2 linked regions of the Gluconacetobacter diazotrophicus PA1 5 genome follow. The protein of the gene in region 1 interacts with the protein of each later gene in a pairwise test. Links are inferred from orthologs where the notes say so. Each region holds a gene or a part of one and is shown on either strand. Other genes may lie near its edges. The genes, in order: sufB and GDI_RS02075.

Region 1 (15,725 bases):
GTCAATTACGGCAAGTATCTGAAGCTGAATCACGCGTTGCTGATCGGCGGCGAGAGCATGGCCGAGCAGAAGGACGTGCTGAATCGCGGCGTCGACGTGCTGATCGCGACTCCGGGCCGGCTGATCGACCTGTTCGAGCGCGGCGGCCTGCTGCTGACGCAGACGCGCCTGCTGGTGATCGACGAGGCCGACCGCATGCTGGACATGGGGTTCATCCCGGATATCGAGAAGATTGTCGCCATGCTGTCGCCCGTGCGGCAGACGCTGTTCTTCTCGGCCACCATGGCGCCGGAGATCCGCCGCCTGGCGGACATGTTCCTGCAGAACCCCAAGGAAATCACCGTCAGCCGCCCGTCCTCGGTCGCCACCACCATCGAGACCGGGCTGGTCGTCGTCGACGAGGCCGACAAGCGGCGGGTGCTGCGCCGCATGCTGCGCGACGACGCGGTGCAGAACGCCATCGTGTTCTGCAACCGCAAGCGCGATGTCGATGTCCTGTACAAATCGCTGGTGAAGCATGATTTCTCGGCCGGGGCGCTGCATGGCGACCTGCCGCAGTCGGTCCGTTTCGCGACCCTGGAGCGTTTCAAGTCCGGCGAACTGAAGATCCTGGTCTGTTCGGACGTGGCCGCGCGCGGCATCGATATCGGCGGCCTGTCGCATGTCTTCAATTTCGACCTGCCGTTCCATGCCGAGGATTACGTCCACCGGATCGGCCGTACCGGCCGCGCCGGGCGATCCGGCCATGCCTACAGCCTGGCGACCCCGTATGACCGCGCGCTGGCCGAGGCCATCGAAACGCTGATCGGCCATGCGATTCCCCGGCTGGAGGTCGAAGGCGTGACCCAATTGGAATGGTCCGAGGAATCGGGCACCCGTGGCGGGCGTGGCCGTGGTCGCGGCAAGGGCAAGGCCCCGGACCGGCGGGGCGGCAAGCCCGACCGCGCCCGGAACGACGCCACGCCAGCCGAGGACAAGGCCGAACCCGTCGCGCCCCCCCAGCCCGTTTCCGCCCCCGTTCCGCCCCCGTCCCCCGCGGCCGTCCCCGCCGAGGCGGCGTCGCCGCGCCGGTCCGGCCCGAACCGCCAGCGGGACCGCGATCGCGACCGGCATGCCGAGGACGGGATATCCGGCCAGAACGGGACGGTCATCGGGTTCGGCGACGACGTCCCCGCCTTCATGACGCTGCCCCGGCGGGGCCCGCCATCGTGCCCGGTGTCGATGAGGTGATCGACGAGACGGCCTGAGAAAGGCCGGGGCCCTGCCCTTCGAAACCCCATTCGCCTGGATGACATGACGATCGAAGCCGATATCGCCCTTCTGGGCACGGACGGGGACGGCATTGCCCGCACCGCCGAAGGCGACCGCCTGTTCATCCCCGGCGCGCTGCCGGGCGAGCATGTCCTGGCCGACCGGGTGGACGAACGCACCGCCCACCTGACATCCATCCTGCGGCCCAGCCCGGACCGGGTGACGCCGCCCTGCCCGCTGTTCGGAACCTGCGGCGGATGCGCGATCCAGCATCTGTCGCTGGCCGCCGCGCTGGACTGGAAGGCCGGGCTGGTCGTCCATGCGCTGGAGCGCGCCGGATTCGCCGCCCCCGCGATCACCGGAACGGTCCAGAGCCCGCCCGGATCGCGCCGGCGGATCGACCTGGCGGTCCGGCGCCGGCCGGAGGGCGTATGCATCGGGCTGCATGCCCGGCGCGGCGACGTGGTGGACCTGACCGCCTGCCCGGTCCTGGAACCGGCGCTGTTCGCCCTGCTCCCGGCCCTGCGTGCCGTGATGCAGTCGCTGGGGGCTCTGCGGCGCGACGGTGACGCCCTGATCAACATGCTGGATTCAGGCCCCGACCTGCTGCTGGCGACCGACGGCCCGCTGGAAGCGGCGGACCGTGCCAAGCTGGCGTCCTTTGCCCGCGACCACCGGATTCCCCGCATCGCCTGGCGCCGTGCGGGCACGACGGACGTGCCGGAAACCGCCGCCCAGACCGCATCGGTTCGGCATGAACTGTCCGGCGTCGCCACCATGCCGCCGCCCGGCGCGTTCCTGCAGCCGACGCGCGAGGGCGAGGCCGCGATCATCGCCGCCGTACTGGCCGGCCTACCGCGCCGACTGGTGCGGAAGGATACGGTGATCGAACTCTATGCCGGGTGCGGCACGCTGTCCTTCGCGCTGGGGCAGCACGTGCGCACCCTGGCGTTCGAGGGACAGCCCGACGCGGTCGCGACCCTGCGCCGCGCCACGACGGGCACGCGCGTGGTCGCCGAACAGCGCGACCTGAACCGCCAGCCGGTGATGGCGCGCCAGATTGCCGACGCGCGGGCGGTGGTGCTGGACCCGCCTTATACCGGGGCCGGGGCGCAGATGGCCGAGATCGTCGCCGGCCGGCCGGAGCGAATCGTCTATGTCAGTTGCAATCCGCAGGCGCTGGGCCGCGACGCCGCCGGACTGCAGGCGGCGGGCTATCGCCTGGACGGCGTGACGATCATCGACCAGTTCCTGTGGTCGACCGAGGTCGAAGCCGTCTGCGTCTTCACCGCCCCACCCGCCCCCCGCCGCCGGACGCGGTAATCACGGCGCTTTGGGTGACGACAGGGCCTGCCTTGCGCTAGGCTTGACCTGCTGTTCTGCATCAAGACGGTCTGTCCGGCCGGAGAGCCTGCCGCTGACGAAACCGGGCTGTGCCCGTCACGCTGGTATCGAACGTCCATCGGAAGCGATCGGGGCGGGTATGGCGAGCAAGGATGAACCGGATGAAGCCGAAACAACCGCGTCCAGTGTCGCGACGGCCCTGATCCGGATTTACGGCGCGGTGGCCATCGGCACGATCCGACGCCATATCAGCCGGTGCGTGGAGGACAACCTGACCGACGAGGCCGAATTCTGGCTCCGGGTCAGGAACCGGGCCACCGTGCTGCTGAGAACGTCCCGCTGGAAAAGCGACACGATCCATTGATCGGTCACATTCCACTGCAATTCCTGTTACGCTCCGAGTCCGACATCTTAGGAAAGTGGACTCATGACCACACGCAGGTTCTTCATTATTTTCGGCCTTGTCGGACTATTCAGCGGCACGGCGATCATGCCCGCCTCGGCCCAGCTTGCCGCGCCCGCCCTCCGTCACGGCGAGGGGGTTCGCATTGCCGCGGCGCTGAGCAACCGCGACCGGCCGGAGGCGGACCGTGCGGCGGACGCAAACCGCAAGCCCGCCAGCCTGCTGGCTTTCGCCGGCGTCAGGCGCGGGATGAACGTCGCGGACATCATGCCGGGCCAGGGCTATTTCACGCGGATCTTCAGCAATCTGGTCGGCGCGGGCGGCCATGTCTGGGCGGTGGTCCCGGCCGCGCGCCTGGCGCAGAATCCCAGGGCGGCGGACGCGGTCAAGGCGATTGCCGCCGATGCATCCTTCGGCAACGTCACCGCACTGGTCCAGAAGCTGGATGCGCTTTCGTTTCCCAAGCCCCTCGATCTCGCCTGGACATCGCAGAATTATCACGACGTCTATTACGGCGCCGGACCGGATGCGGCGCTCGCCCTCGACAAGGCGGTTTTCGCGTCACTCCGGCGGGGCGGGACCTTCATGGTGGTGGATCATGTCGCCAATCCCGGCATGACGCCGGACGCGGTCCGCAAGCTGCATCGGATCGACCCCGCCATCATCCGCCAGCAGGTCGAGGCCGCCGGCTTCCAGTTCGAGGGCGAGAGCAAGCTGCTGGCCAATCCCGCGGATTCCCACACCCTCACGGTCTTCGACCCGTCGATTCGCGGCCATACCGACCAGGTCGTGCTGAAATTCCGCAAGCCCTGATCCTCAAGAAGAACAGGAGGGGACCGAATCTGCTGCTGGACCTGGCAGGCGCGCCGGACCTGCAGCAGGCCCGCCAGGCCGGGCTCTTTCCGCTGACTCTCGGGGACCCGGGATCAGACGTGGAAGCTCTCGCCGCAGCCGCAGCGTCCCTTTTCGTTGGGATTGCTGAAGGTGAAGCCGGATTCGAGCTGTCTGGTCTCGTAATCCATCGTCGTGCCGATCAGGAACAGCGTCGCCTTGCGGTCCACCAGCACGGTCACGCCCTTGTCGGTCACGACCTCGTCCCCGGGGCCGGCGGCATCGACGAAGTTCATGTCGTAGGCGTGGCCCGAGCAGCCCTTGGTCGAGACCGCGATGCGCAGCTTCTGGCCGGCATGCGCGGTTTCGTACAGCACGCGCAGCCGGTCGGCCGCCCGGTCGGTCAGCGCCATCAGCGGTGGCAGGGGCCGCGCGGGGCGCGAGGGCGTGGCCGTGTGTTCGGTCGGAAGGGTCATAGGCGTCCTCCTGGGAATGATCAGAACATGTTCAGGGCCAGGCGGGCATCGTCGCTCATGCGCGACATGTCCCATGGCGGGTCCCAGACGATTTCGACATCGGCGCTGGTCACGCCCGCGACGGCGCGCACGGCTTCCTGCACCTGGGCCGGCAGTTCCTGGGCGCTGGGGCAATTCGGGGCCGTCAGCGTCATCTCGATATGCACGGCACCGTCGCGGTGCAGGTCGATGGCGTAGATCAGGCCCAGTTCGTAGATATTCACGGGAATTTCCGGATCGTAGACGCTGGCGATCGCGGCGATCACCGAATCCTCGTCCGGGGCATCCGATTCCGTCCGCGCGTCGGCGGCCGGCATGTCGTCCGGCGTCCAGCTTTCGACCGATCCCCCCTCGGCCGTCGCGGGGGGAGCGAACGAAAATGCCTCTTCCGCCGGTCTGGTCGCGGGTTCGTCCATCGCTTCCGTCTTCTCGGGTTGTGCGTTCATCCGCCTCATCCCTCCTTCGACTCGTTCAACGCGTCATCCAGCGCCGACCACGGCAATGTGGCGCAGCGGATTCGCGAGCGGTGCCGGTGCAGGCCGGCGAAAGTCGCCAGTTCGGGGTTCGGCGCGTCGCCCCCGGTCCGCAGCATGTCGGTGAAGGCGCGGGACAGAACCCCCAGTTCCGCGACGCTGCGCCCCGGCGCCAGGTCGGCCATCATATCGGCCGAGGCGACGCAGATGGCGCATCCCCGTGTCTGATGCCGGACCATCACGACCCGGCCCGCCGCGTCCAGCGTCACACCCAGCCGCACCCGGTCGCCGCACATCGGATTCGTGCCCTCGCCCTGATGGGTCGCCCCGTCCAGCGGGCCGGCATGAACGGGCGCGCGGGCCCGCTCGATCACCTGCCGCTGGTAGAGCCCGTCCTGGTCCATCGTCCTCTTCCCCCCGCGCCTTACAGGAAGAAGGAGCGGATCTGCTCCAGCGTCCTGGCCAGAGCGTCCACCTCCTCGCGCGTCGTATAGAGGCCGAAGCTGGCCCGCGCGGTGGCGGACAGCCCCAGGCGCCGCATCAGCGGTTCCGCGCAATGATGGCCGGCCCGGATCGCGATGCCGTTCCGGTCCAGCAGGGTGGCGATGTCATGCGGATGCACGTCGTCCATGGTGAACGAGATCACGCCGCCGCGTTCGACCGGCGACCCCACCACGTGCAGGCCGGGCACCTCGCCCAGCCGCCGCAGCGCATGGTCCAGCAGCGCGGATTCATGCGCCGCGATGGCGTCATATCCCACCGATTCGACGTAGGAGATGGCGGCCCCCAGCCCGATGGTCTCGATAATGGCGGGCGTGCCGGCCTCGAACTTGTGGGGCACGGTCGCCCAGCTCGATCCCTCGAACCGGACGGAGGAAATCATGTCGCCCCCGCCCAGGAAGGGCGGCATTTCCTCCAGCAGTTCGCGCCGCCCCCACAGCACGCCGATGCCCGTGGGGCCGTACAGCTTGTGCCCGGTGAAGGTGTAGAAATCGGCGTCGATCGCCCGCACGTCCACCCGGTGATGGACCACCATCTGGCTGCCGTCGAACAGCACCCGCGCACCGGCGGCATGCGCGATGTCCGCGATCTTGCGCGCCGGGGTGATGGTGCCCAGCACGTTGGACATGTGGGTGACGGCCACCAGCGCCACCTTGCCGTCATCCAGCAGCCGCGCCAGGGCATCCAGTTCCAGGTCGCCGGAATCGCTGATCGGCGCCACGCGCAGTTCGATGCCCGCGCGGTCGCGCAGCATCTGCCAGGGCACCAGGTTGGCGTGATGCTCCATTTCCGAGATCACGACCGCCTGGCCCGGACGCATCAGGCTGCCGAAGGAATGGGCGACCAGGTTGATCGCCTCGGTGCTGTTGCGCGTGAAGATGATTTCCTCGCGCGCCGCACCGATCAGGCCGGCGACCTGGTCGCGCACGCCCTCGTACGCGTCGGTGGTCCGCTCGCTCATCCAGTGCAGGCCGCGATGGATGTTGGCGTACTGGGTACGCATCGTCTCCGCCATCGCCTCGATGACCGGAAGCGGCTTCTGGGCCGAGGCCGCGCTGTCCAGGAAGACCAGCGGCTTGCCGTGCACCCTCTCGTTCAGGATCGGGAAATCGTCGCGGCGGGCGCGCAGGGCGTCGATCGGGTCGGGCATGACGGCGGGCGAGACATCCATGTTACGCGTCCTTCCGGTTCCACCAGGATTCGACCGCGCGATCCAGCACCGCGCGCAGGCTCTCGTCCCCGATCAATTCGACCGCATCGTGCAGGAAGGCCTTGACCAGGATGGCGCGGGCTTCATGCTCGGCCACGCCGCGGCTGCGGAGATAGAACAATTGATCCGGGTCCAGCGCCCCCACGGTCGCACCGTGGCTGCAGCGCACGTCGTCGGCATAGATTTCCAGTTCCGGCTTGGCGTCGATCTCGGCGGTATCGGACAGCAGCAGCGCCTGATTCATCTGGTAGCCGTCGGTCTTCTGCGCAATGCGTTCCACCAGGATCTTGCCCTGGAATACCCCGCGCGCATGGCCCGACAGCACATTCTTCACCGTCTGGCGCGAATTGCACGCCGGCGCCGCATGGGTGATGACGCTGGTCAGGTCGGCCACCTGCCGCCCGTCCAGCAGTTGCGCGCCGTTCACGTGCACGATCCCGCCTTCGGCCGCCAGCCGGGCGTGGACCTCGTGCCGCGCCAGCGAAGCGCCCAGGGTCAGGGTGAAACTGTCATAGCTGGCGCCCGCGCCGACTTCGGCGTGGATGACGGCCAGGTGCTGCGCCGCCGGGTCCTCGGCCTGCAGCTTGGCATGGATCAGGGCGGCATTATCCGCGACCGTGATGTCGAAGACCGGGTTGTGCAGGTAGGCCCCGCGCCCGACCGCGAGGTCCAGCACAGACAGGCGCGCGCCCTGGTCCAGCACGATACGGTGCCGGGGATGGACGGACAGCGGCGCGGAGTCCGCCACCGTCACCGACAGCAGCAGCATCCGCCCGGCATCGACGCCCGGCCCCACATGCAGCACCAGCCCGTCATCGGCCAGCAGCGTGTTCAGCGCCGTCGCGACATCGTCGTACGGCGGCGATTCGTCCCGCGCGGTCAGGCGCGTGACCGTCACGCCGTCGGGCAGGCGCGACAGCGCGGCATCGAACCGGCCATCGACCACGACGGCGCGCGGCAGGTCCGCATCCAGGGCGAACTCCCGCTCGGTCTCGGCCACGATGGCGTGGACCGCCGACATGTCGGGCCGGGCCGGCGCGGCGGCGAACGGAATGTCGGCCAGGGCCCGCAGCGAGGTGTATTTCCAGGCCTCGACCCCGGTGCGCGGCAGGCCCGAAGCCCGCAGCAGCGCGGCGGCGCGGTCGCGCGACGGGTTCGCGCCCGCCTGCCCGTCATACCGGGCCAGGAAGGACGCGGCGCTGGCGCCGGCGGTCCTGCCCCCCCGGGCGACCGCGTTCTCGGCGACCGCGTTCACGCGGCCTCCGCCAGGAAGCGGGCATAGCCCTGGGCCTCGAGCTGCTTCGCCAGTTCGGGACCGCCGCTGTGGATGATGCGCCCGCGCGCCATCACATGGATGCGGTCCGGGACGATATAGTCCAGCAGGCGCTGGTGATGGGTGATGACCAGGGCCGAGAAATCGGGCGCGCGCAGCGAATTGACGCCTTCGGCCACGATGCGCAGCGCATCGATGTCCAGTCCGCTGTCGGTTTCGTCCAGAATGGCGAAGGAGGGCTGCAGCATGCGCATCTGCAGCACTTCGTTGCGCTTCTTCTCGCCGCCCGAAAAGCCCACATTCACGTTGCGCTTCAGCATGTCGTCAGACATCGACAGATGCTTGGTTTCCTTGCGCACCGCCTTCAGGAAGGCCACCGCGTCCAGTTCGTCCTGGCCCCGGGCGCGACGCACCGCGTTGACCGCCGTGCGCAGGAAATTCGCGTTGTTCACGCCGGGCAGTTCGACCGGCGCCTGGAAGGCCAGGAACAGGCCCAGCGCCGCGCGCGCCTCGGGGTCCAGCGCCAGCAGGTCCTGGCCCTTGAAGGTCGCGGTGCCGGCCGTCACCTCGTAATCCTCTCGCCCGGCCAGGACATAGGACAGCGTGGACTTGCCCGACCCGTTGGGCCCCATGATCGCGTGGACCTCGCCCGCGGGGATGTCGAGATCGACGCCGCGCAGGATCTCCTTCTCCACTCCGCCATCCGAAATTCTGGCGCACAGGCCGGCGATCCGTACAAACTCGTTGCTCACGTCACTCATCTCCGTTCAGCCGACGCTGCCTTCCAGGCTGATCTGCAGCAATTTCTGGGCCTCGACCGCGAATTCCATCGGCAGTTCCTTCAGCACGTCCTTGCAGAACCCGTTGACGATCAGCCCCACCGCGTCCTCCTCGGACAGGCCGCGCTGGCGGCAATAGAACAGCTGGTCTTCCGAGATCTTGGAGGTCGTCGCCTCGTGCTCGATCTTCGCCGACATGTTGCGGCTTTCGATGTAGGGCACGGTGTGCGCCCCGCATTGGTCGCCGATCAGCAGGCTGTCGCACTGGGTGAAATTCCGCCCCCCCGACGCCTTGGGCATCATCCGCACCAGGCCGCGATAGGTGCTGTCGGAATGGCCGGCGCTGATGGTCTTGGCGATGATCGTCGAACGGGTGTTCCGTCCGATATGGATCATCTTGGTCCCGGTATCGGCCTGCTGGTGGTTGTTGGTCACCGCGACCGAGTAGAACTCGCCCACCGCGCCGTCGCCCTGCAGGATGCACGACGGATATTTCCAGGTGATGGCCGAGCCGGTTTCGACCTGGGTCCAGGAAATCTTGGACCGCGCGCCCCGGCAGGCGCCGCGCTTGGTGACGAAGTTATAGATGCCGCCCCGCCCGTTCTCGTCGCCCGGATACCAGTTCTGGACGGTCGAATACTTGATCGACGCATCGTCCATCGCCACCAGTTCGACCACCGCCGCGTGCAGCTGGTTCTCGTCGCGCATCGGCGCGGTGCAGCCTTCCAGGTACGAGACCGAGGCCCCGTCCTCGACCACGATCAGCGTGCGTTCGAACTGGCCGGTATTGCGCGCATTGATGCGGAAATAGGTCGACAGTTCCATCGGGCAGCGCACGCCCCTGGGCACGTAGACGAACGATCCGTCGGTGAAGACGGCGGAATTCAGCGCGGCATAGAAATTGTCGGCCACCGGCACCACGCTGCCCAGGTAGCGGCGCACCAGGTCGGGATGCTCGCGCACCGCCTCGGAGATCGGGCAGAAGATGACGCCGGCCTTGGCGAGGGTCTCGCGGAACGTGGTGACGACCGAGACGCTGTCGAACACGGCATCGACGGCGACGGGGGCGCGTGCCTCCTGCCCCTCGGGCACCTCGACGCCGGCCAGCAGCGCCTGCTCGTGCAGCGGGATGCCCAGCTTCTCGTAGGTGCGCAGCAGTTCGGGATCGACCTCGTCCAGCGATTTCGGGCCGGTCTTCTTCTTCGGCGCGGCATAGTAATGCGCGTCCTGGAAATCGATCGGCGGATGGCTGACCTTCGCCCAGGTCGGCTCGGGCATCGCCTGCCAGGCCTGGAACGCCTTCAGCCGCCATTCCAGCAGCCACTCGGGCTCCTGCTTGCGGTGCGAGATCAGGCGGATCGTGTCCTCGGTCAGGCCCTTGGGGGCCAGATCCATCTCGATCTCGGTCTCGAACCCCCATTTATAGGTGGATTGACCCAGGCCTTCGACCGTATCGCGGGTTTCGGCAACCGCTGGCATCTCTTTCCTCTCCCTCAGACCGCGACGGCCGGGCCGGCGCCGGATGTATCCTGGAGCCCGTGACGGCCCCCCTGCCCTTCGACGCATGGGCCCTGGACACCCTGGCCGTGCGCGCGCATGTCGGCCAGCGTGATCGCGGACAGGGCCCCGCGGATCGCATCGTTGACCGCATCCCATTGCCCGCACACGCCGCAGAACGGGCGCGTGTCGCACCCGCCGCCATCCACGCATGCCGTCAGCGAAATCGGCCCGTCCACGGCGGTAATGACCCGCGCCACGGAAATATCGTTCAACGGACGGGCCAGCCGGTATCCCCCCCGCGCGCCGCGCAGGGATACCACCAGGTCATGGACCGCCAGGATCTTCAGCACCTTGGCCACGGTCGGTTCGGGAATACCCGTCGCCTGCGACAGCGCGGGCGAGGTCATCACCTCGTCCTCCTGCGCCAGACGGACCAGGGCCACGACGGCATAGTCGGTCAGCTTCGACAGCTTCAGCATCCGCGCCCCTTTCCTACCCGGCCTGTGCACCCCCGGCCTGTACGCCAGAGACATAACGGACCAAATCAGTCCTGATTTACCCAGATGCTTCGCCGCGACGCCAGCGTCAAGTGCAATCGGCGCAGTTCAGCACCCCTTTGGCCGCGCCACCGGCCGTACGATGCGGGCCGGCGATGCCGAGATCACCTTTTGGCGATAAGGGATATCGCCCCGCGGAGCGTCAGCCGGCGCCCCGGCCGAAGAGCAGTTGCAGCAGCAGCGACAGGCCCGCCCCGGCCAGGAAACCGACCAGCGTGCCGTTCAGCCTGACGAACTGCAGGTCCTTGCCGACCCGTAATTCCAGGCGCGACGACAGCAGGTCGGCATCCCATCCCGCCACCACCGAGGCGATGAAGCGCGACAGGCGTTCGCGCAGGAACGGCAGGCTGCCCAGGATCATGCGCCGCGCGGTGCAGACCATCCGCTCGCGCAATGCCGCATCGGTGCGCATCTGGTCGGCCAGGCGCAGCAGCGTGTCCTGGACGATCGACGCGGACCATCCGTCGGGGCGGCGCATGTCGGCCTCGATCATCACGCGCATCCGCCGCCAGACATCGCCGCTCCAGCCCCGGATACTGTCATGGGTCACCACGCCCATGATCGCGCCGGTGATGTCCTGGCGGCGTTCGGGGTCGGTCTCGATCCGGTCGATCTCGCCACGGACCCAGTTCGTGAAGCTCTCGCGCAGTTCCGAGTTCTGGGGATCGACACGGTCCAGTTCCTGGTTCACCGCGACCAGGACCTTGGTCGCGATCGACCCGCCGATGGCCCAGCCCAGGACGCGGCCGCCCTGCTCGCGCACGCGGTCCTCGATCATCGCGCGCAGCGATGCCTCCTTGGCCTTCAGCCCGTCCTTCAGCCGGGCCAGCAGGAAGGACAGGACTTCCTGGTGCCGGTCGCCCTCGACCAGCGCGCGCAGGGTCCGCGCCACGATGGGGGCCACGTCCTCGCCGCCCAGGATCATGGGCATGATCCGGCCCATGGCCGATCCGGCACGGCCATCCTCCAGCCGGTTCATCACCCCGGGGGCCGCGCCGGCCAGCATGCGGCTGACGGTCTCCGCCGTCGCGGGGTCGTCCAGCAGGCCGGCCACGATTTCCGGCAGGTCGATCCGGTCCAGCGCCGCGTTGACGTCGTCCTCGGTAAAGACATGGGTGGCGACGAAACGGCCCAGCGCCTCGCCCAGCCGGGCCTTCTGGGCCGGCAGGATGGCGGTATGGGGAATCGGCAGGCCCAGCGGATGGCGGAACAGCGCGGTGACGGCAAACCAGTCGGCCAGCCCGCCCACCACCCCGGCCTTGGCGCCGGACCGCAGGACATCCAGCCAAAGCCCGTCCCCCACCAGGCCCGCGGCCGGCGCCGCGTATCCCGCGGCGGTCAGCACGCCCATCCCCGCCAGCAGTCCCGTGGCCGCGCGACGGTAGCGCCGCAGATTCAGCCAGGCTGCCCTGTCCGCTTCGGACAGCGTGTTCTCCGCAGTGGGGATCGTGTTCATCCCTCCGTGGATACCACCCCCCGCGCGCCGACCCAAGCACCCCCCACGCCGGCCGCCGGTCACATTGATGCTGCCCGCGAAGGCCGCCCGGGGGGCCGCCCGGGGGACCGACAGCCCCGGTTTCGGCGAAATTCGGCGTGAAGTTGCCCCGGCAGACATTGCGATGGGAACGCGAACATGGAACCTTGCCGCCACGCACGGAATGGATGATTGGGCCCCGCGATGACCGATACCCCCACCCGCGATGCGGCAGAGATGCTGCTCGACCTTACGCGGCAAGCTGTCGCGGATCACGAGAACTCGTCATCGGGCAATCCCATCATCGCCCTGGCGCGCCGAATCGGCCGCCAGCTGACGGCCGGCACCCTGACCACCGACACGCTGGAACAGGTGGTGCGCCAGTTGCGCGACACGGCGTTCCGCGACCGGGCGGCGCGGCTGCATGCCTATGTCGGGGGCACGGACGATGCCGCCATCGCCGGGCGGATGCGCGGCGTGGCGCAGACCGTCGCCAGCGAACCCGGACCGGACGGCACCCCGCCGAATTTCGGGCATTTCCGCAAGAACCTGGAACGCAGCCGCTTCGCGGCCGTGTTCACCGCCCATCCGACCTTCGCCCTGGCCAATCCCGTCTATGACGTGCTGGCGACGCTGGCGTCGTCCGATGACGGGCGCACCGGCACGGTGCCGGCCCTGGCCACCCACCGCCGCCCCGCCCCGCCGACGCTGGAGGAAGAATTCGCCCTGGCATCGGCCGCGATCGTGCGCGGGCGCAACGCGCTGGACCGGCTGACCGGAATCCTGCTGGCCGAGGCCCGCACCCGCTGGCCCCACGAATGGTCGGTGCTCAGCCCCCGGCCCGTGATCCTGACCACCTGGGTCGGGTACGACACGGACGGGCGGACCGATATCGGCTGGTGGGACACGATCCGCCTGCGGCTGCGCATGAAGCGCCTGCAGCTTGAACGGCTGCGCGACCAGATCACCCCGCTGCGCCCGGTGGCCGACGGGCTGCATGAACGCGTGGCCCGCGCGCTGGACGCGGTCACGGACCAGATCGAGGCCTGCCCCGTGGGCGCGGCGCCCGGCCCCGATTCCGTCGCCGCATTCGCCGCCGTGCTGATCGGCCGGCGCGAGGACGCGATCATGGGCGCCAGCGAACTGGCGTCCTCGTTCCAGGAAGCCATCGACACCGCGCCGCCGGACGACCGGATGGCCCTGGCCGTCGCCCGGGCCGGCCTGATGGCCCACGGCATGGCCGCAGCCCACACCCATGTCCGGCTGAATTCGACGCAGATCCACAACGTCGCGCGCCAGCGCCTGGGCATCGACGACAGTCCCGAGATCCCGTCGCAGCGCCGCGCGCTGCTCAGCCGCATCAACGAGGCACTGGACCACGTCCAGCCGGTCAACATCGATTTCGGATCGCTGCTGGTCGAACAGGCGACGGCCGCGCGCCTGATGATGACGGTGCGCCAGATCGTGCGCCACATCGACCGCGAGAGCCCGGTCCGTTTCCTGATCGCCGAGACCGAGAGCGGCTATACGCTGCTGGCCGCCCTGTGGCTGGCCCGGACCTTCGGCATCGAGGAACATGTCGAGATCTCGCCGCTGTTCGAGACGCAGGAGGCGCTGGAGAACGGCGCCCATATCGTCGAGGAAGCGCTGCATTCCCCGCACTGGCGCGAGTATCTGCGCCGCACCGGCAAGCTGAGCCTGCAATTCGGCTATTCCGATTCCGGCCGCTATGTCGGGCAGCTGGCCGCGACCTACCTGATCGAGCGGCTGCGGCTGAAGATCTGCGAATTGCTGCGGCGCTGGAACCTGACGGATGTCGAGGTCATCCTGTTCGACACCCATGGCGAGAGCATCGGGCGCGGCGCGCATCCGTTCCGCCTGTCCGACCGGCTGGATTACCTGTCGCCGCTGCACGCCCGCGCCGTCTTCGCCGATGCCGGCCTGCGCATCCGCGAGGAAACGGCCTTCCAGGGCGGTGACGGCTATCTGCTGTTCGGCACCCAGGCGCTGGCCGACGCGACCATCAGCATCATCGCGTCGCATGTCTTCGCGCATACCGTGGTCGATCGCGACCCGGTCTATGACCAGCCCGATTTTTCGGCCGATTTCTTCTCGACCATCGGGGCCGGCATGGCCGGACTGGTCGAAGATCCGGGCTATGCCGCGCTGCTGGGCGCCTTCGGCCCGTCGCTGATCGACAAGACGGGGTCCCGCCCATCGGCCCGGCAGAGCGATTCCGGCGCCGCCGCCAGCCGCATCACCCACCCCAGCCAGCTCCGCGCCATTCCCAACAACGCCATCCTGCAGCAACTGGGCTGGTGCGCGAACACCATCCAGGGGCTGGGCACGGCCGCCGCCCGCCACCCCGAGACGTTCGAGGAATTCCTCAGCCGCAGCCCGCGCTTCCGCCGGGCGCTGGATTTCGCATCGCATGCGCTGGCGCATTCCGACGATACGGTGCTGCGCGCCGTGGTCTACATGCTGGACCCCGACATGTGGCTGGACCGCGCCACCGCCGAGTCCGACCCCGCGCGGCGCGATGCCTACCTGGCGCTGATGCACGGGCTGGAGCGGCTGAATTTCTGGGCCAGCACCCAGGCCATGTTCCGCCGCATCCAGTCGGACCACCTGGCGCTGCGCCGCGCCTGGCAACAGGCCCCCGCCATGGGGGCCGAGGAAAAGCTGCTGCACGCGATCCGCATCGCCACCATCGAGCGGATCTGGCTGCTATCCACCCGCATTCCCTACTTTTCGCCGCGCAACGCCTTTTCGCGCGACGAACTGACGACGCGAGTGCTGTGCCTGGAAATTCCCGCCGCGCTGCGGGAGCTGGACTATATCTTCCCCTCGGTCACCGGCGGCGGACTGGACCTGGATTATCACGAGGACCACGGCCCACGGAACGAAGGGGCCTATATCCGCGAGCACGCCGAGATTTTCGAGCCGATGCTGCACCTGTTCAATCTGGTCCGTGAAACCGGCATGGCGATCATGCACCATGTCGGGGCCTTCGGCTGAACGCTTCGCCCGAACGCCGCACCCGCCGGACCTGGCAGGTGCGCGAGGCCGCGCCGCCGGTCGGGCAGCCGCTGGCGGCCGCACCCGGCATCCGGCGGATCGTCGCCCCCAATCCCGGAGCGATGACCGGGAACGGCACCAATTGCTGGCTGGTCGATCATCCCGGGGGCACCGCGATCATCGATCCCGGATCGGACGATCCCGCCCACCTGCACGCCATTCGCGCAGCGGCGGGTCCCGTCACGCATATCCTGCTGACCCATACGCATCGCGATCATCTGACGGGCGCGCGCCCCCTGGGGGCCGCGACGGGCGCGCCGGTCTGCGGCTTTCGCCATAGCGCCGTCGCCGATTTCACCCCCGATATCGCACTGGATGACGGCTCCGCCATCGCCGGCCTGACGGCCGTGCATACCCCCGGCCACGCCACCGATCATCTCTGCTTTGTCACGGCGGACGGCATCGTGTTCACCGGGGACCACATCATGGGCTGGTCCACGACGATGGTCCCCCCGGCCCCGCAGGGTTCGGTCCGCCAGTTCCTCGACGGGCTGGCGCGAATCGATGCGCTGGACGCGCGCCTGCTGCTGCCTGCC
Region 2 (15,519 bases), 2.7 Mb from region 1 along the record:
CTGGAAGAAATGGGCCTGCGCGTCGTGGGCAACTGGTCCGGCGATGCGACGCTGGCCGAAATCGAGCGCGCGCCCAAGGCGAAGCTGAACCTGATTCACTGCTATCGCTCGATGAACTATATCTGCCGGCATATGGAAGAAAAGTACAATATTCCCTGGACGGAATATAACTTCTTCGGCCCGTCGCAGATCGCGGCATCGCTGCGCAAGATCGCGGCCCTGTTCGACGAGAAGATCCAGGAAGGCGCCGAGCGCGTCATCGCGAAATACCAGCCCCTGGTCGATGCGGTGATCGAGAAGTTCCGTCCGCGCCTGGCGGGCAAGAAGGTCATGCTGTATGTCGGCGGCCTGCGTCCGCGCCACGTCGTCAATGCCTATAACGACCTGGGCATGGAAATCGTCGGCACTGGCTACGAATTCGGCCACAACGACGACTATCAGCGCACTGGACACTACGTCAGGGAAGGCACGCTGATCTACGACGACGTCACCGGGTATGAACTGGAGAAGTTCATCGAAGGCATCCGTCCGGACCTGGTCGGATCGGGCATCAAGGAAAAATATCCCGTGCAGAAGATGGGCATCCCGTTCCGTCAGATGCATTCATGGGATTATTCGGGCCCGTATCATGGCTATGATGGTTTCGCCATCTTCGCCCGTGACATGGATCTTGCCATCAATAATCCGGTCTGGAGCATGTTCAAGGCTCCGTGGAAAAACGCCGCCTGAGGCCATAACGCAGCCGGCGTGCCGTATGGCGCACGCGGGTGGGTAAAGGACAGAGGGTAAGATCATGCCTCAAAATGTCGATAAGATTCTCGATCACGCACCGTTGTTCCGCGAACCGGAATATCAGGAGATGCTGGCCGGGAAAGCGAAGCTGGAGAACATGCCTCCGGCGGACAAGGTCGTCGAGATCGCCGACTGGACCAAGAGCTGGGAGTACCGCGAGAAAAATTTCGCGCGCGAATCCCTGTCGGTCAATCCGGCCAAGGCCTGCCAGCCGCTGGGCGCCGTCTTCGTGGCCTCGGGTTTCGAGCGCACCATGAGCTTCGTGCACGGCTCGCAGGGATGCGTCGCGTACTATCGTTCGCATCTCTCCCGCCATTTCAAGGAGCCGTCATCGGCCGTGTCGTCGTCCATGACGGAAGACGCGGCGGTGTTCGGCGGCCTGAACAACATGGTGGACGGGCTGGCGAATACCTACAAGCTGTATGACCCGAAGATGATCGCGGTGTCGACGACCTGCATGGCGGAGGTCATCGGCGACGATCTGCACGCCTTCATCCAGACGGCCAAGGGCAAGGGGTCCGTCCCCGAGGAATTTGACGTTCCGTTCGCCCATACCCCGGCCTTCGTCGGCAGCCACGTGACGGGCTACGACAACATGCTCAAGGGTATCCTGGAGCATTTCTGGAAGGGCAGGACGCCGGTCCCCAACCGTTCGGTCAACATCATCCCCGGGTTCGACGGTTTCGCGGTCGGCAACAATCGCGAGCTGAAGCGCATCCTGGGCATGATGGGCGTGCAGTACACGATCCTGTCCGACGTGTCGGATCAGTTCGATACGCCGTCGGATGGCGAGTACCGCATGTATGACGGCGGCACGAAGATCGAGGCCGCGCGTGATGCGGTGAACGCCGATTACACGATTTCGCTTCAGGAATACTGCACGCCGAAGACGCTGGAATATTGCCAGAGCTTCGGGCAGAAGACCGCGTCCTTCCATTACCCGCTGGGCATCGGGGCGACGGACGACCTGCTGCAGAAACTGTCGGAGATTTCGGGCAAGCCGGTTCCGCAGGAACTGGAAATGGAGCGTGGCCGCCTGGTCGACGCGCTGGCCGACAGCCAGGCCTACCTGCATGGCAAGACGTACGCGATCTACGGCGATCCCGATTTCGTCTATGGCATGGCGCGCTTCATCCTGGAAACCGGGGGCGAGCCGAAGCACTGCCTGGCGACCAACGGCAGCAAGGCGTGGGAAGCGCAGATGCAGGAACTGTTCGACAGTTCCCCGTTCGGCGTCGGGTGCAAGGCGTGGGGCGGCAAGGATCTGTGGCATATGCGGTCCCTGCTGGCGACGGAAAAGGTCGACCTGTTGATCGGCAATTCGTATGGCAAGTATCTGGAACGCGATACGGACACGCCGCTGATCCGTCTGATGTTCCCGATCTTCGACCGGCATCATCACCATCGTTTCCCGGTCTGGGGATATCAGGGCGCCCTGCGCGTTCTGGTGACGTTGCTGGACAAGATCTTCGACAAGCTTGACGACGATACGATCCAGGCGGGCGTCACCGATTATTCCTTTGACCTGACGCGCTGAACACTACGCCGGGCGGTCCCGTGCCGCCCGGCGTCCTACATGATGCCGGATCCGAGGGTTGGAGAGGACGATGAGCGACGCTTTGAAGGCGAAGGTTACCGAACTGTTCAACGAGCCAGGGTGTGAAAAGAACCTGGCGAAGGGCGAAAAGGAGCGCAGGAAGGGGTGTTCCAAGCCGCTGACGCCCGGTGCGGCGGCGGGGGGGTGCGCGTTTGACGGCGCGAAGATCGCGCTGCAGCCCATTACGGATGCGGTCCATCTGGTCCATGGTCCGCTGGCCTGCGAAGGCAATGGCTGGGACAACCGGCATGCCGCCAGTTCCGGACCGAAACTGTATCGCCTGGGCGCCACGACGGATCTGTCGCAGATGGATATCGTCATGGGGCTGGGCGAAAAGCGGCTGTACAAGGCCATCAAGGACGTCATCGCCCGCTATGCGCCACCCGCGGTCTTCGTCTATTCCACATGCGTTCCGGCGCTGACCGGCGATGATGTCGTCGCGGTCTGCGCCCATGCCAGCCAGAAGCTGGCGACGCCGTGCATCCCGGTCAACGCCCCGGGCTTTGTCGGCGGGAAGAACCTGGGCAACAAGCTGGCGGGCGAGGCGCTGCTGGATTATGTGATCGGGACGATGGAGCCCGAAATCAGCACGCCCACGGATATCAATATTCTTGGCGAATATAATCTTTCGGGCGAATTGTGGCAGATCCTGCCGCTGTTTCGGGCCCTGGGGATTCGGGTCCATGCCTGCGTGACGGGCGATGCCCGCTATCGCGAGGTTGCGTCGGCGCACCGGTCGCGCGTCAACATGATGGTGTGCTCGACCTCGCTGATCAACGTCGCGCGCAAGATGGAAGAACGGTGGGGCATTCCGTACTTTGAAGGATCTTTCTACGGAATCGAGGACACCTCCGCCGCCCTGCGGGCCATCGCCGGGATGCTGGTGGCCCGTGGCGCGCCGGCCGACCTGCCGGCCCGGGCCGAGGCCCTGATCGCGGAGGAGGAAGCCCGCGCCTGGGAGGCCATCGCCCCCTATCGCGCGCGGCTGGAGGGCAAGCGGGTGCTGCTCTATACCGGCGGTGTCAAATCCTGGTCGATCGTTTCCGCCCTGCAGGAGATCGGGATGGTCGTCGTGGGCACGTCGGTCCGGAAATCCACCGATAACGACAAGCAGAAGATCAAGGACCTGATGGGCGGCGACGCCCACATGGTGGACGCCATCCCGCCGCGGGAGATGTACGCCCAGTTGCGGCGCGGCGACGCGGACATCCTGCTGTCCGGCGGACGGACGCAGTTCGTGGCGCTGAAGGCCCGGGTGCCCTGGCTGGATATCAACCAGGAACGGCACCAGGCCTATGCCGGATATGACGGCATGGTGGCGCTGGTGCGTGAACTGGATCGGTCCCTGTCCAACCCGGTCTGGGCGGATGTCCGCCGCCCGGCCCCGTGGGAGGAGGACGATGCCGATGCGTTCCTGGATGACGCGCCGTTCCTGACCCCCTTGTCCTGAGGAGTTCGTCCGTGGCCACCATCGTGAAGCCGCGCAAGGCGGCGTCCGTCAATCCGCTGAAATCCTCGACGCCGCTGGGCGCGGCGCTGGCCTATCTGGGTATCGACGGCGCGGTGCCGCTGTTCCATGGCTCGCAGGGCTGCACGTCCTTCGCGCTGGTCCTGACCGTGCGCCATTACAAGGAAGCGATCCCGCTGCAGACCACGGCGATGGACGAGGTCGCGACCATCCTGGGGGCCGCGGGCAATTTGGAAGAGGCACTGCTGAATTTGCAGCGGCGGATGAAGCCGCGCTTCATCGGCATCGCCTCGACCGCACTGGTCGAGACCAGGGGAGAGGATTATGCCGGCGACCTGAAGCTGATCCTCCAGCGGCAGCCCGAACTGGCGGATACACGGATCGTCTTCGCCTCGACCCCGGATTATGCCGGCGCGCTGGAGGACGGCTGGGCGGCCGCCGTCAGCGCGATCATCGAATCGGTCGTGGCCCCGTGGTCGCCGACGGTGACGTCGTTCCAGCAGGTCAACGTCCTGCCGGGCGTGCACCAGACCCCGGCCGACATCGAGGCGCTGCGGGACCTGATCGAAAGCTTCGGCCTGTATCCCGTGATCCTGCCGGACCTGTCCGGATCGCTGGACGGTCATGTGGCCGAGAACTGGTGCCCGACCACGCAGGGCGGCGCGCGGATGGAAGAAGTGGCGCAGATGGCGCGCGCGGTGCACACCATCGCCATCGGCGAGCATATGCGCGCGCCGGCCGACCTGCTGGGCAGCGTAACCGGCGTGCCGGTCACGCTGTTTCCCACCCTGACGGGACTTGCGGCCAACGACCGGCTGATGGCGCTGCTGTCGCGCCTGTCGGGCCGGGCGGTGCCGGGGCGCTATCGCCGCCAGCGCAGCCAGTTGCTGGACGCGATGCTGGACGGTCATTTCCATTTCGGCGGCAAGCGCATCGCGATCGCCGCCGATCCCGATCTTCTGTATGGCCTGTCGGCCTTCTTTGCCGGAATGGGCGCACGGATCGTCGCCGCGGTCGCCTCGACGTCCAATGCGCCGAACCTGGACTCCATTCCCGCGGACAGCGTCATCGTGGGCGACCTGACGGATCTTGAAGACGCGGTCCACGCGGCGGGGGGCGCCGATCTGCTGGTCACCCACAGTCACGGCCGTCAGTCCGCCGACCGCCTGGGCATTCCGCTGATGCGCGTGGGCTTTCCCATTTTCGATCGTCTGGGCACCGCGCACGCGCAGACCATCGGATATCGCGGCACGCGCGACCTGATCTTCCGCGTCGCCAACCTGTTCCTGGGCCAGATGCATGAGCACACGCCGGACGATTTCGGCCACGTGCCGTCCGCCCATACGATCGAGGAGATAGTGCATGACAGCGCGTCGCTTGCAGCTCATTGAACCGGAAGCCGGCGGGGACGGTGCCGCCGCCGGTGTCGTGCCGCGCCTGCGGATCGCGATCGCGACCCAGGACATGAAGGCGCTGAACGCGCATTTCGGGTCCGCCCGACGCTTCGCGGTCTGGGACGTGACGCCGGACGATGCCCATTTTGTCGAGGCGGTGGGGTTCGACGACGTCTCGGACGAATCCGGCGCGCACAAGGTGGACGTCGACGACAGGATCGGCCCCAAGGTCGATGCCCTGGCGGGATGCAACCTGCTGTTCGTCCTGGCCATTGGCGGTCCGGCGGCGGCGAAGGTGGTCGGCGCGCATATCCACCCGGTCAAGCTGCCCGCGCCGCAGAGCATCGCGTCGGTGATCGAACGCGTCCAGACGATGATGAAGGGCAACCCGCCGCCCTGGCTGCGCAAGGTGATGGGGGCGGCCGTACCCCGTTCGATGGATTTTCTGGATGAGGAGGACTGACGATGTCGCAAGCCGGTGTGATTGACGATCCGATGGCGACCTCGTTCATGAAGGCGCTGGTCGGGCGGATCCGTGCCGAGGACATGTACGGGGCCTGGGAACGCAAGACGAATGAAATGCTCCTTGACGATTATATCGTCAGCAAGGAGGAGCGGCGGGCCATGCCGATGATCAGCGACCCCGATCCCGACACGCTGGCGCGGGTCGAGACGTTCTTCCAGGCCGTCGGCCTCGCCATCGAGCAGGAGACGGGGCTGATCGCCTCGCCGATGATGAAGATGAGCCATGAGGGATTCGGTCGCGTCATCCTGACGACCGGGCGGCTGGTCGTCTTCATGAAGACCCTGCGCGACGTGCATCGCTTCGGTTTCGACAGCCTGTCCGCCCTGGCGGCGGAAGGGGCGAAGGCCGTGAATGCGGCGGTGGCCGAAATCAACCGGTTTCCCGAAGTGGCCCGGGCGTGACGGAGGGCACCATGACGGATATCGCGGAACTGAAGGCGGAACTGAAGAAGCTGTCCGCCCGGGCCACCAAGGCGAAGATGGATCTGCACGATCTGTCCGAGGACCTGCCCGTCAACTGGCAGGCGATTCCCGACATCGCCGCGCAGGCGCATCGGGCCTTTGCCGAACTGACCGAAAAACGCGCGGCGCTGGCCGCGATCGAAGACGCGACGAAGGAATAGAGAGATGGGAAGTGTCACACGCGACGGCCGGCCGTGGCAGCCGGAATACCTGCTCGCGATCGATCCGGCGCTGTGCATCGGCTGCGGCCGGTGCTTCAAGGTCTGCGGCCGGGGCGTCATGACCCTGCGCGGCCTGACCGACGAAGGGGAACTGGTCGACGACGATGACGACGGCGATGACGACGTGGAACGTCGGGTGATGGCCCTGGTCGACGCGGGGGCGTGTATCGGCTGCGGTGCCTGCGCGCGGGTCTGCCCCACCAACTGCCAGGCGCACGGCGCGGGCTGAACAGACAGGGAGGCGACGATGCGGGCCGAGGACCTTCACGCCTGGCTGGTGGCCCAGGGCACGGGTACGGAATGCGATCGTTTCGATGTCCACGTCCTGGCCTCCATCCTTGCGATCGCGCTGATTCAGTCGCGTGAACGCGGCCTGCCCCTGCCGGGCCTGGTGGGCCTGGGGGGGCAGGACCTCGTCGCGCTGGTGGGGGCGATGCTTCCGGGCGCGCTGTCGCGTTTTCAGACGATGGCGGACCTGCCGGCGCCGGTCCCCGATGAAAACGAATCCATCCTGCGCGACCTGCTGCGCCGGGGAACGTCGGAAGGCTCGGAGTGGGAATACGGGCTTGCCGCCATGGTCGCGCGCCGGGCCATGGAACCGCATCACCTGTGGCAGGATCTGGGGCTTCGTCACCGGCGCGAACTGTCATGGATGCTGGAACGGCATTTCGAACCCCTGGCCCGCCGCAACACCGGCGACATGAAGTGGAAGAAGTTCTTTTTCCGCCTGATCTGCCGGGACGAGGGCTATCGCCTGTGCTCGACCCCGGTCTGCGACGAATGTGACGATTTCGACGCCTGTTTCGGGGCCGAGGACGGTGAAAGCCTTCTGGCGCGCACGGCCGCCGGGCGTCCCGCCGCCTGACCGGTCTCTTCCTGCCGCTGGCCGATAAGGATCCCGGCGCCTGCGCGCCGGGATTTTTCGTGCCCGCGATTTCATGTCCGCCCCATGCCGACACGTCGGGAATCCGACAACGTTGCAAATCGGACAGGACAGCCCCCGGAAAATAACCTCGGCCTTCTCTTTTGTCGTGGCACGCGGATTGCGTGGTTTCCGTGCGGAAGACATTCGCGGGAAAAGGAGTTCACGATGATTGAGATGACCCCCAGCGCGTGTGAGGCGGTACGCGCGGCCATCGCCGGTGCAGCGACCCCGGTCGAGGGAATCCGGATCATGGTCGAATCCGGTGGATGCTCGGGTTTCAAATACATGATGGGCCTGGTCGCGGCGCCCGAACCCTCGGACGTCGTGGTTGACATCGACGGCGTCAAGGTCTTCGTCGATGCCGAAAGCGGGCCACATCTGCAGGGCACCAAGGTCGATTTCGTGGTGACGCTGGAACAGTCGGGCTTCTCGTTCGACAATCCGAATGCGGCATCGAAATGTTCCTGCGGAAAGTCCTTTAACTGAACTGTCGCGGCAGGGTCGGGCGTTGACGGAGGGAAATACAGATGTGGGAATATTCCGATAAGGTAAAGGACTACTTCTTCAATCCCAAGAACGCCGGCGTGATGGAAGACGCCTCCGGCGTGGGCGAGGTCGGCGCGATCGCCTGCGGGGATGCGCTGAAGCTGATGATCAAGGTCGATCCGCAGGATGAACGGATTACCGAGGCCCGGTTCCAGACCTTCGGCTGCGGGTCGGCCATTGCTTCGTCCTCCGCCCTGACCGAGATCATCATCGGCAAGACGCTGGACCAGGCGCTGGAAATCAGCAACCAGGACATCGCCGATTTCCTGGGCGGCCTGCCCCCGGAAAAGATGCACTGTTCCGTCATGGGGTACGAGGCCCTGCGCGCGGCGGTCGCGAACTATCGCGGCGAAGTCTGGGAAGACGATCACGAGGACGGCGCGCTGCTGTGCAGGTGCTTCGGCGTCGACGAGGGCATGGTCGAACGCGCCATCCGCAATAACGGCCTGACCAGCATGGAGCAGGTCGCCCAGTTCACCAAGGCGACCGGCAGTTGCGGCACCTGCGTCGAAGGCGTGGAGGGCGTGCTGGAACGCACCAATGCGGCGATGGTGGCCGAGGGCCTTCTGGACCCGGTGCAGGCTTTCGTGCCCGGCGGTGCCGCGCCCGTCCGGGGTCGCGCGCAGAAGACGTCACCGGTCGCACCCCCGGCGCGTACGGGCGGCAAGATGACCACCGTGCAGAAGATCCGCGCCATCGAAGAGGTGCTGGAGGAGCTTCGCCCGGCGCTGCGCAACGACGGCGGCGACTGCGAACTGGTCGATGTCGAGGACAACCGCGTGATGGTCCGGCTGACCGGGGCCTGCGTGAATTGCCAGCTGGCCGCCGTGACGGTGCAGGGCATCCAGGGACGTATCGCCGAACGGCTGGGCACGCCGGTGCGTGTCATTCCGGTGCAGGCCGGGCAGTGAAGGAGAGCGCGACATGAACGCGGTTTATCTGGACAACAACGCGACGACCCGCGTCGACCCGGCGGCCGTGTCCGCCATGCTGCCGTTCTTTACCGAGCAGTTCGGCAACGCATCGTCCATGCATGCGTTCGGCGCCGAGGTCGGGGGTGCCCTGCACACGGCGCGGCGGCAACTGCAGGCCCTGCTGGGCGCGGAATTCGATCATGAGATCGTCTATACGGCCGGCGGCACGGAATCCGACAACACCGCCATCCTCTCGGCGCTGGAGACCCAGGCCGGGCGCAACGAAATCGTGACCAGCGCGGTCGAGCATCCCGCCGTGCTGGCGCTGTGCGCCTGGCTGGAGAAGACGCGCGGGACCAGGGTGCATTATATCGGCGTCGATGCGCGCGGCCGGCTGGACATCGATGCCTATCGCCGTGCCCTGTCGCCGCGCACCGCGATCGCCTCGATCATGTGGGCCAATAACGAGACCGGGACGATCTTCCCGGTCGAAACGCTGGCGGCCGTGGCGCATGAGGCCGGGGCGCTGTTTCATACCGACGCGGTGCAGGCGGTGGGCAAGATCCCCATGAACCTGCGGCATTCGGAAATCGACATGCTGTCGCTCTCGGGGCACAAGCTGCATGCGCCCAAGGGGATTGGCGCGCTGTATGTGCGTCGGGGCGTACGCCTGCGTCCGCTGATTCGGGGCGGCCATCAGGAACGCGGCCGGCGCGCGGGCACCGAAAACGTACCGGGCATCATCGGCCTGGGCGTGGCGGCCGAACTGGCCCGCCATCACATCGACGAGGAAAATACCCGCGTGCGCGCCCTGCGGGACCGTCTGGAACAGGGGCTGCTGGAGCGGATCGGCAACGCCTGGGTCACGGGGGATACGGAAAACCGCCTGCCGAATACGGCGAATGTCGCGTTCGAGTTCATCGAGGGCGAAGCCATCCTGCTGCTGATGAACAAGGCCGGGATCGCGGCGTCCTCGGGATCGGCCTGCACGTCGGGCTCGCTGGAGCCGTCGCATGTCCTTCGCGCGATGCACGTGCCCTATACCGCGGCACACGGCGCGATCCGCTTTTCGTTTTCGCGCGAAAATACGGACGCGGATGTCGATCGCGTTCTGGACGTCATGCCGGGCATCATCGCCAAACTGCGTGAAATGTCCCCCTTCTGGGATGGCGCGGCCGCCGCGAAATCCGGCTTTGCACCGACTTATGCCTAGGGCGATGCGCCGGGCCTGATGAAGCCCGGCGGTATGGAGGCTGTGCGATGTCGGAAAACGCGCGTCTGCTGATCAGCGACACCACCCTGCGCGATGGAGAGCAGGCGCCGGGGGTGGCCTTTACCGCGTGGGAAAAGCTGGCCATCGCCGGCGCCCTCGACGCGGCCGGCGTGGATGAGATCGAGGCCGGCGTTCCGGCCATGGGGGATGCCGAGATCGCCATGATCGCGGCGATCGGCGACGAGGTGGAACGCGCCCGCGTCATCCCCTGGTGTCGCATGCGCGACGAAGACGTGCACGCGGCGCGGCGGACGGGGCTGGGCAGCGTGCACCTGTCCGTTTCGACCTCGGTCCGGCAGATCCAGGCGAAATACCGCATGTCGCCGCGTCGCACGCTGGACATGGCGCGCGACGTCGTCTCCCGCGCCAGGGATTACGGCCTGGCGGTGTCGGTGGGGGGCGAGGACGCCAGCCGGGCCGATCCGGCCTATCTGGTCGATCTGCTGGGCGTGATCGCCGAGGCAGGGGCGTTCCGCTTCCGCTTCGCCGATACGCTGGGCGTGATGGACCCGTTCGGCGTGCACGAGGTCATGCGGTATCTCTGCCAGTCCAGCCCGCTTCAGCTTGAATTTCACGGCCATGACGATCTGGGCCTGGCAACGGCCAATACGCTGGCCGCCGTGCGGGCCGGCGCGGCGTGCGCCAGTGTCACCGTCCTGGGACTGGGCGAACGCGCGGGCAACGCCCCGCTGGAGGAAGTGGTGGCGGGGGTATATCGCCTGCTGGGCCGTCCGGCGGGCGTGAAGCTGGACAGCCTGCCCGGGCTTGCCACCCTGGTCTCGCGCGCCGCCGTGCGTGATATCCCGCCCGACAAGGCGATCGTCGGCGACGCGGTCTTTCGTCATGAATCGGGCATCCATGTCTCGGGCCTGCTGCGTGACGCCGCGACGTATGAGGCACTGGACCCCGTGCAGTTCGGCCGCCAGCGCGAAATCGTGCTGGGCAAGCATTCCGGCCGGGCCGCGGTACGGCACGCGCTGGCGGCGCTGGGCCTGGATGCCGACGAAACCGTCATCGCGGCCACGCTTGCCGCCGTGCGCGCGCGTGCCTCCGCCGCCAAGCGCACGGTGGCGCTGGCCGAACTGGCCGAAATGCATGCGGGCCTGATGGCAGGCGTGTCGAAATAAGACATCGGGGAACCACGAAATGATGGGCATTCTGGACGAACTGCGCGGCCTGTCGGCCGCCGAGGACTTTTTCCGCACGCTGGGCGTCAAGTACGACGCCGAGGTGCTCAATGTCGCCCGCCTGCATATCCTGCGCCGCATGGGCACCTACCTGTCCCAGGCGGAACTGGAACCGGACGAGGACGCGGCGCGTGCCCAGTGCCGCGCGCAATTGCAGCGCGCGTACGACGATTTCACGCGTTCGACCCCGATTGCCGAGCGTGTCTTCAAGGTCCACCGGGACGCGGTGCGGCCATCGGGTGGGTTCGTCAGCCTGTCGGAGTTGACACAGGACGGGACGTGAACCCGACGCGGAGATGTCGGACCAGGGGCCAGAGCGGGTGCCGGACGGGGAATTTTTCACGGTTGAGGGAATTTTCGCCCCGTTTGGCCTCGCTGGTACGCCTCTTGCGACCCGTGGAAACATGACATCCTGCATGTCGATGGAGGCGCGGAATGCAAATCTTTGTCTGTATCAAACAGGTTCCGGACAGCGGACAGATCCGCGTCCATCCGGTCACCAACACGATCATGCGCCAGGGGGTGCCGACGATCATCAACCCCTACGACCTGTTCGGGCTGGAAGAGGCGCTGCGCCTGCGCGACCGGTTCGGCGGCCAGGTCACGGTCATGACCATGGGGCCGCCGATGGCCGTCGAAAGCCTGCGCAAGGCGATGACCTTCGGCGCGGACCGTGCCGTGCTGCTGACCGACCGGATTTTCGCCGGCTCGGACACGCTGGCCACCAGCTACGCGCTGGCGCAGCTGATCCGCAAGGCCGGTGAAACCTGGGGCGAGCCGGATATCGTCTTCTGCGGCAAGCAGACGATCGACGGCGATACCGCGCAGGTGGGTCCCGGCATCGCCCGTCGCCTGGGCCTGTCGCAGTTGACCTATGTGTCCGGTATCGATGACCTGGACATGGTGGACCGCAAGATCCTGGTCCGCCGCCGCGGGGACCATGGGGTGCAGGTCCTGCGCTCGGTGATGCCGGTCATGATCACGATGATGGAAGGCAGCAACGAAATCCGGCGTGGAACCCAGGCTGACGCCCTGCGCGCCGCCCAGGCGGAAATCGTCCAGTGGAACGGCGCCGCCGCCGGCATCGAGGATACGGCGATGTGCGGGCTCCGCGGGTCGCCGACCGTGGTGAAGAAGGTCTTCGCCCCCACGGCCCGGGCCGAAAAGGCCGAGAAGATCGCGACCGGAACCGAAACGCCGGCCGCGCTGGCCGAAACGCTGATCGACGCCATCTTCACCCGCCAGCCCGTGCTGCAGGCCGATCTGCTGCAGCAGGCCGCCACGCACTGAAGGAGACAGGGCCATGAACGCCAAACCGACGGGCGGGGCACCGGGCGGCCGCGCCAATATGAAGAAGGAATTGTCGGAGCGCTTCCAGCGCTACCGCCATGTCTGGGTCTTCGTCGAATTCGAGCACGGAAAGATCCATCCCGTCTCGCTGGAACTGCTGGGCGAGGGACGCAAGCTGGCCGACCAGTTGCAGGTCGAACTGGCCGGAATCGTGCTGGGCAGCGGCCGGGCCGAACTGGACGAGGCGGCAAGGGCGGCGTTTTCGTATGGCGCCGACGTCGTCTACCTGGCCGACGATCCGGTCCTGGCCAACTACCGCAACGAACCCTACACCCAGGTCATGACCGCGCTGGTCAATGCCTATGAACCGGAAATCGTCCCTTCTGGGCGCCACGGTCCTGGGCCGCGACCTGGCCGGCGCCGTCGCGACGACGCTAAGACCGGCCTGACGGCGGACTGCACCGAACTCGCGATCGACGGCGAACGGTCGCTGGCGGCCACGCGCCCGACATTCGGCGGGTCGCTGCTGTGCACGATCCACACGCTGAACTATCGCCCGCAGATGGCCACCGTCCGTCCGCGCGTCATGGCGATGCCCGAGGCCCAGCCGGGCCGCACGGGCCGCATCGTGGAATTCAAGGTCGACGTGGCCGAGGACAGCATCATCACCAAGGTGCTGGATTTCCTGCCCGATACGGCCAACGAGGCCGAGCAGATGGCCTTCGCCGACATCGTCGTCGCGGGCGGCATGGGCCTGCGCAGTGCCGAGAACCTGGGGCTGGTGCGCGATCTCGCGGCCGTGCTGGGCGGGGACTGGGGCGGGTCGCGCCCGCTGGTGCAGAAGGGGTGGATTCCCTCGGACCGGCAGATCGGGCAGACCGGCAAGACGATCCGCCCGCGCCTGTATATCGCGGCGGGCATTTCCGGCGCGATCCAGCATCGCGTGGGGGTCGAGGGCGCGGACCTGATCGTCGCGATCAATACCGATCCCAACGCACCGATCTTCGATTTTGCCCATGTCGGGATCGTGGCCGATGCGATCACCCTTCTGCCGGCGCTGACCGAGGCTTTCGGACGGCGCCTGTCGGTCAACCGGATGGCGAGCTGAGGACAGCATAATGACACAGCACCAATTCGACGCCATCGTCGTGGGGGCCGGCCCGTCGGGGAACGCGGCGGCCTATACGATGGCGCAGCGCGGCCTGCGCGTCCTGCAGATCGAGCGCGGGGAATATGCGGGATCGAAGAACGTCCAGGGGGCGATCCTGTATTCCGACGCGCTGGAACGCATCATTCCCGATTTCCGGGAAGACGCGCCGCTGGAACGTCACGTGATCGAACAGCGGATCTGGATGATGGACGATGCCGGGCATACCGGCATGCATCATCGCAGCGACGATTATAACGAGGAAAGCCCCAACCGTTATACGATCATCCGCGCCCAGTTCGACAAATGGTTCAACCGCCGCGTGCGGGATGCCGGGGTGACGGTGCTGTATGAAACCACCGTGACCCGGCTGATCACCGATGCGCGCAAGCGCGTCGTCGGCGTGCAGACCGATCGCGACGGCAACGGCATCTTCGCCGATGTGGTCGTCCTGGCCGAAGGCGTGAACGGCCTGGTCGGCCTGCGGTCCGGGCTGCGTGACGAATTGCGGCCCGAGAACGTGGCCCTGGCGGTCAAGGAAATGCATTTCCTGCCGCAGGAGGTGATCGACGCGCGTTTCAACCTCAAGGGCGAGGAAGGCGTGGTGATCGAGGCCATGGGCACCGTGACCGACGGCATGGTGGGCACGGCGTTCCTGTATACCAACCGCGAATCCATCTCGGTCGGGATCGGCTGCCTGGTCAGCGAATTCGCCAGGAGCGGCGCCGCGACGCCGCATGGCCTGCTGGACCGCTTCAAGGCGCACCCCAGCATCCGTCCCCTGCTGGAAGGATCGGAAATCAAGGAATACGCCGCCCACCTGATCCCCGAGGGCGGATATCGCGCCGTCCCCGAACTGGTGGGTGACGGGTGGATCGTCGCGGGCGATGCCGGGCATTTCGTGAATGCCGTGCACCGGGAAGGATCGAATCTCGCGATGACGACCGGTCGCATGGCCGGCGAGGTCGTTGCCAATATCCTGACGAGCGGCCTTTCGTGCTCCGCGACGAACCTGGGGGCCTACAAGACGCTCCTGAAGGAATCCTTCGTGATGAAGGACCTGAAGAAATACCGGAACGTGCCGAAAATGCTGGAAGAAGGCGGGTACAACATCATGAATCTGTATCCGCGCCTGGTGAACCGCGCGGCACAGACGTGGTTCCGCGTGGACGGCGTGGACAAGAAGGCCAAGGAATCTGAAATTCTGAAGAATGCATGGCGCGCGCACAGGTGTCGCGGGCCTGCTGGGTGACGCAATTCAAACTGGCGAGGGCATGGCGATGAGCGATCGGGTCGAAGACCGTCTGTTCCAGAACAGGTATGTCGTGGATGTCGGGCGGCCGCATATTACCGTCCGTCCGCATGAAACCCCGTCGCAGGCGCTCCTGGTCATGACGCGCATCTGTCCCGCCGGCTGTTACAGCCAGAATGAACAGGGACAGGTGGAAGTCGCCGCCGACGGGTGCATGGAATGCGGGACGTGTCGCGTCGTGTGCTCCAAGACGGGCGATATCGAATGGCAGTATCCGCGTGGTGGATACGGTGTCCTTTTCAAGTTCGGTTAACGGGCTGCCGCCTCTGCCGGCGACGCTGATCGATGCGTTGCTGGCCGAGGACGTGCCCTTTGGCGACCTGACGACACGGGCGCTGGGCATCGGCGGGCAGCCCGGCCTCATGAATTTCTCCGCCCGGGACGAACAGGTCGTCTGCGGAAGCGAGGAAGCCGCCGCCATACTGACCCGGCTGGGTGCGACGGTGGACGTGCTGCGCTCCAGCGG

The links.
Region 2: the proteins of sufB (region 1) and GDI_RS02075 interact in binary tests that used the Escherichia coli proteins (3 or more experiments, as listed by UniProt). The link is inferred for Gluconacetobacter diazotrophicus PA1 5 from one-to-one orthologs.

What each region holds. Positions count from the first base shown.
Region 1 is NC_010125.1:3,143,745-3,159,469, forward strand. Bases 7,815-10,776 are described here. They hold sufB (Fe-S cluster assembly protein SufB), read right to left. Parts: upstream 10,060-10,776; coding sequence 8,569-10,059; downstream 7,815-8,568. Other genes in these bases: sufC (Fe-S cluster assembly ATPase SufC), read right to left, coding at 7,815-8,553; GDI_RS14500 (SUF system Fe-S cluster assembly regulator), read right to left, coding at 10,074-10,559. In the rest of the region: GDI_RS14445 (DEAD/DEAH box helicase), read left to right, coding at 1-1,230; GDI_RS14450 (class I SAM-dependent RNA methyltransferase), read left to right, coding at 1,294-2,574; GDI_RS14455 (hypothetical protein), read left to right, coding at 2,735-2,959; GDI_RS14460 (class I SAM-dependent methyltransferase), read left to right, coding at 3,023-3,811; GDI_RS14465 (HesB/IscA family protein), read right to left, coding at 3,925-4,305; GDI_RS14470 (SUF system Fe-S cluster assembly protein), read right to left, coding at 4,326-4,760; Fe-S cluster assembly sulfur transfer protein SufU, read right to left, coding at 4,796-5,221; GDI_RS14480 (cysteine desulfurase), read right to left, coding at 5,242-6,489; Fe-S cluster assembly protein SufD, read right to left, coding at 6,491-7,783; more of sufC, read right to left, coding at 7,780-7,814; GDI_RS14505 (DUF445 domain-containing protein), read right to left, coding at 10,780-12,093; GDI_RS14510 (phosphoenolpyruvate carboxylase), read left to right, coding at 12,316-15,129; GDI_RS14515 (MBL fold metallo-hydrolase), read left to right, coding at 15,168-15,725. UniProt on the Escherichia coli protein: The SufBCD complex acts synergistically with SufE to stimulate the cysteine desulfurase activity of SufS. The SufBCD complex contributes to the assembly or repair of oxygen-labile iron-sulfur clusters under oxidative stress.
Region 2 is NC_010125.1:435,264-450,782, forward strand. What follows is about bases 6,454-9,209. They hold GDI_RS02075 (HesB/IscA family protein), read left to right. Parts: upstream 6,454-7,549; coding sequence 7,550-7,870; downstream 7,871-9,209. Other genes in these bases: fdxB (ferredoxin III, nif-specific), read left to right, coding at 6,454-6,688; GDI_RS02070 (nitrogen fixation protein NifQ), read left to right, coding at 6,707-7,324; nifU (Fe-S cluster assembly protein NifU), read left to right, coding at 7,912-8,841; nifS (cysteine desulfurase NifS), read left to right, coding at 8,855-9,209. In the rest of the region: nifD (nitrogenase molybdenum-iron protein alpha chain), read left to right, coding at 1-729; nifK (nitrogenase molybdenum-iron protein subunit beta), read left to right, coding at 794-2,329; nitrogenase iron-molybdenum cofactor biosynthesis protein NifE, read left to right, coding at 2,400-3,839; nitrogenase iron-molybdenum cofactor biosynthesis protein NifN, read left to right, coding at 3,851-5,248; nitrogen fixation protein NifX, read left to right, coding at 5,220-5,714; GDI_RS02055 (NifX-associated nitrogen fixation protein), read left to right, coding at 5,717-6,178; GDI_RS02060 (CCE_0567 family metalloprotein), read left to right, coding at 6,190-6,399; more of fdxB, read left to right, coding at 6,404-6,453; more of nifS, read left to right, coding at 9,210-10,057; nifV (homocitrate synthase), read left to right, coding at 10,105-11,244; nitrogenase stabilizing/protective protein NifW, read left to right, coding at 11,264-11,587; GDI_RS02100 (electron transfer flavoprotein subunit beta/FixA family protein), read left to right, coding at 11,740-12,594; GDI_RS02105 (electron transfer flavoprotein subunit alpha/FixB family protein), read left to right, coding at 12,608-13,702; GDI_RS02110 (FAD-dependent oxidoreductase), read left to right, coding at 13,713-14,993; GDI_RS02115 (ferredoxin family protein), read left to right, coding at 15,022-15,306; ModD protein, read left to right, coding at 15,284-15,519. UniProt on the Escherichia coli protein: Member of gene cluster sufABCDSE that mediates iron-sulfur cluster assembly under oxidative stress and iron limitation conditions.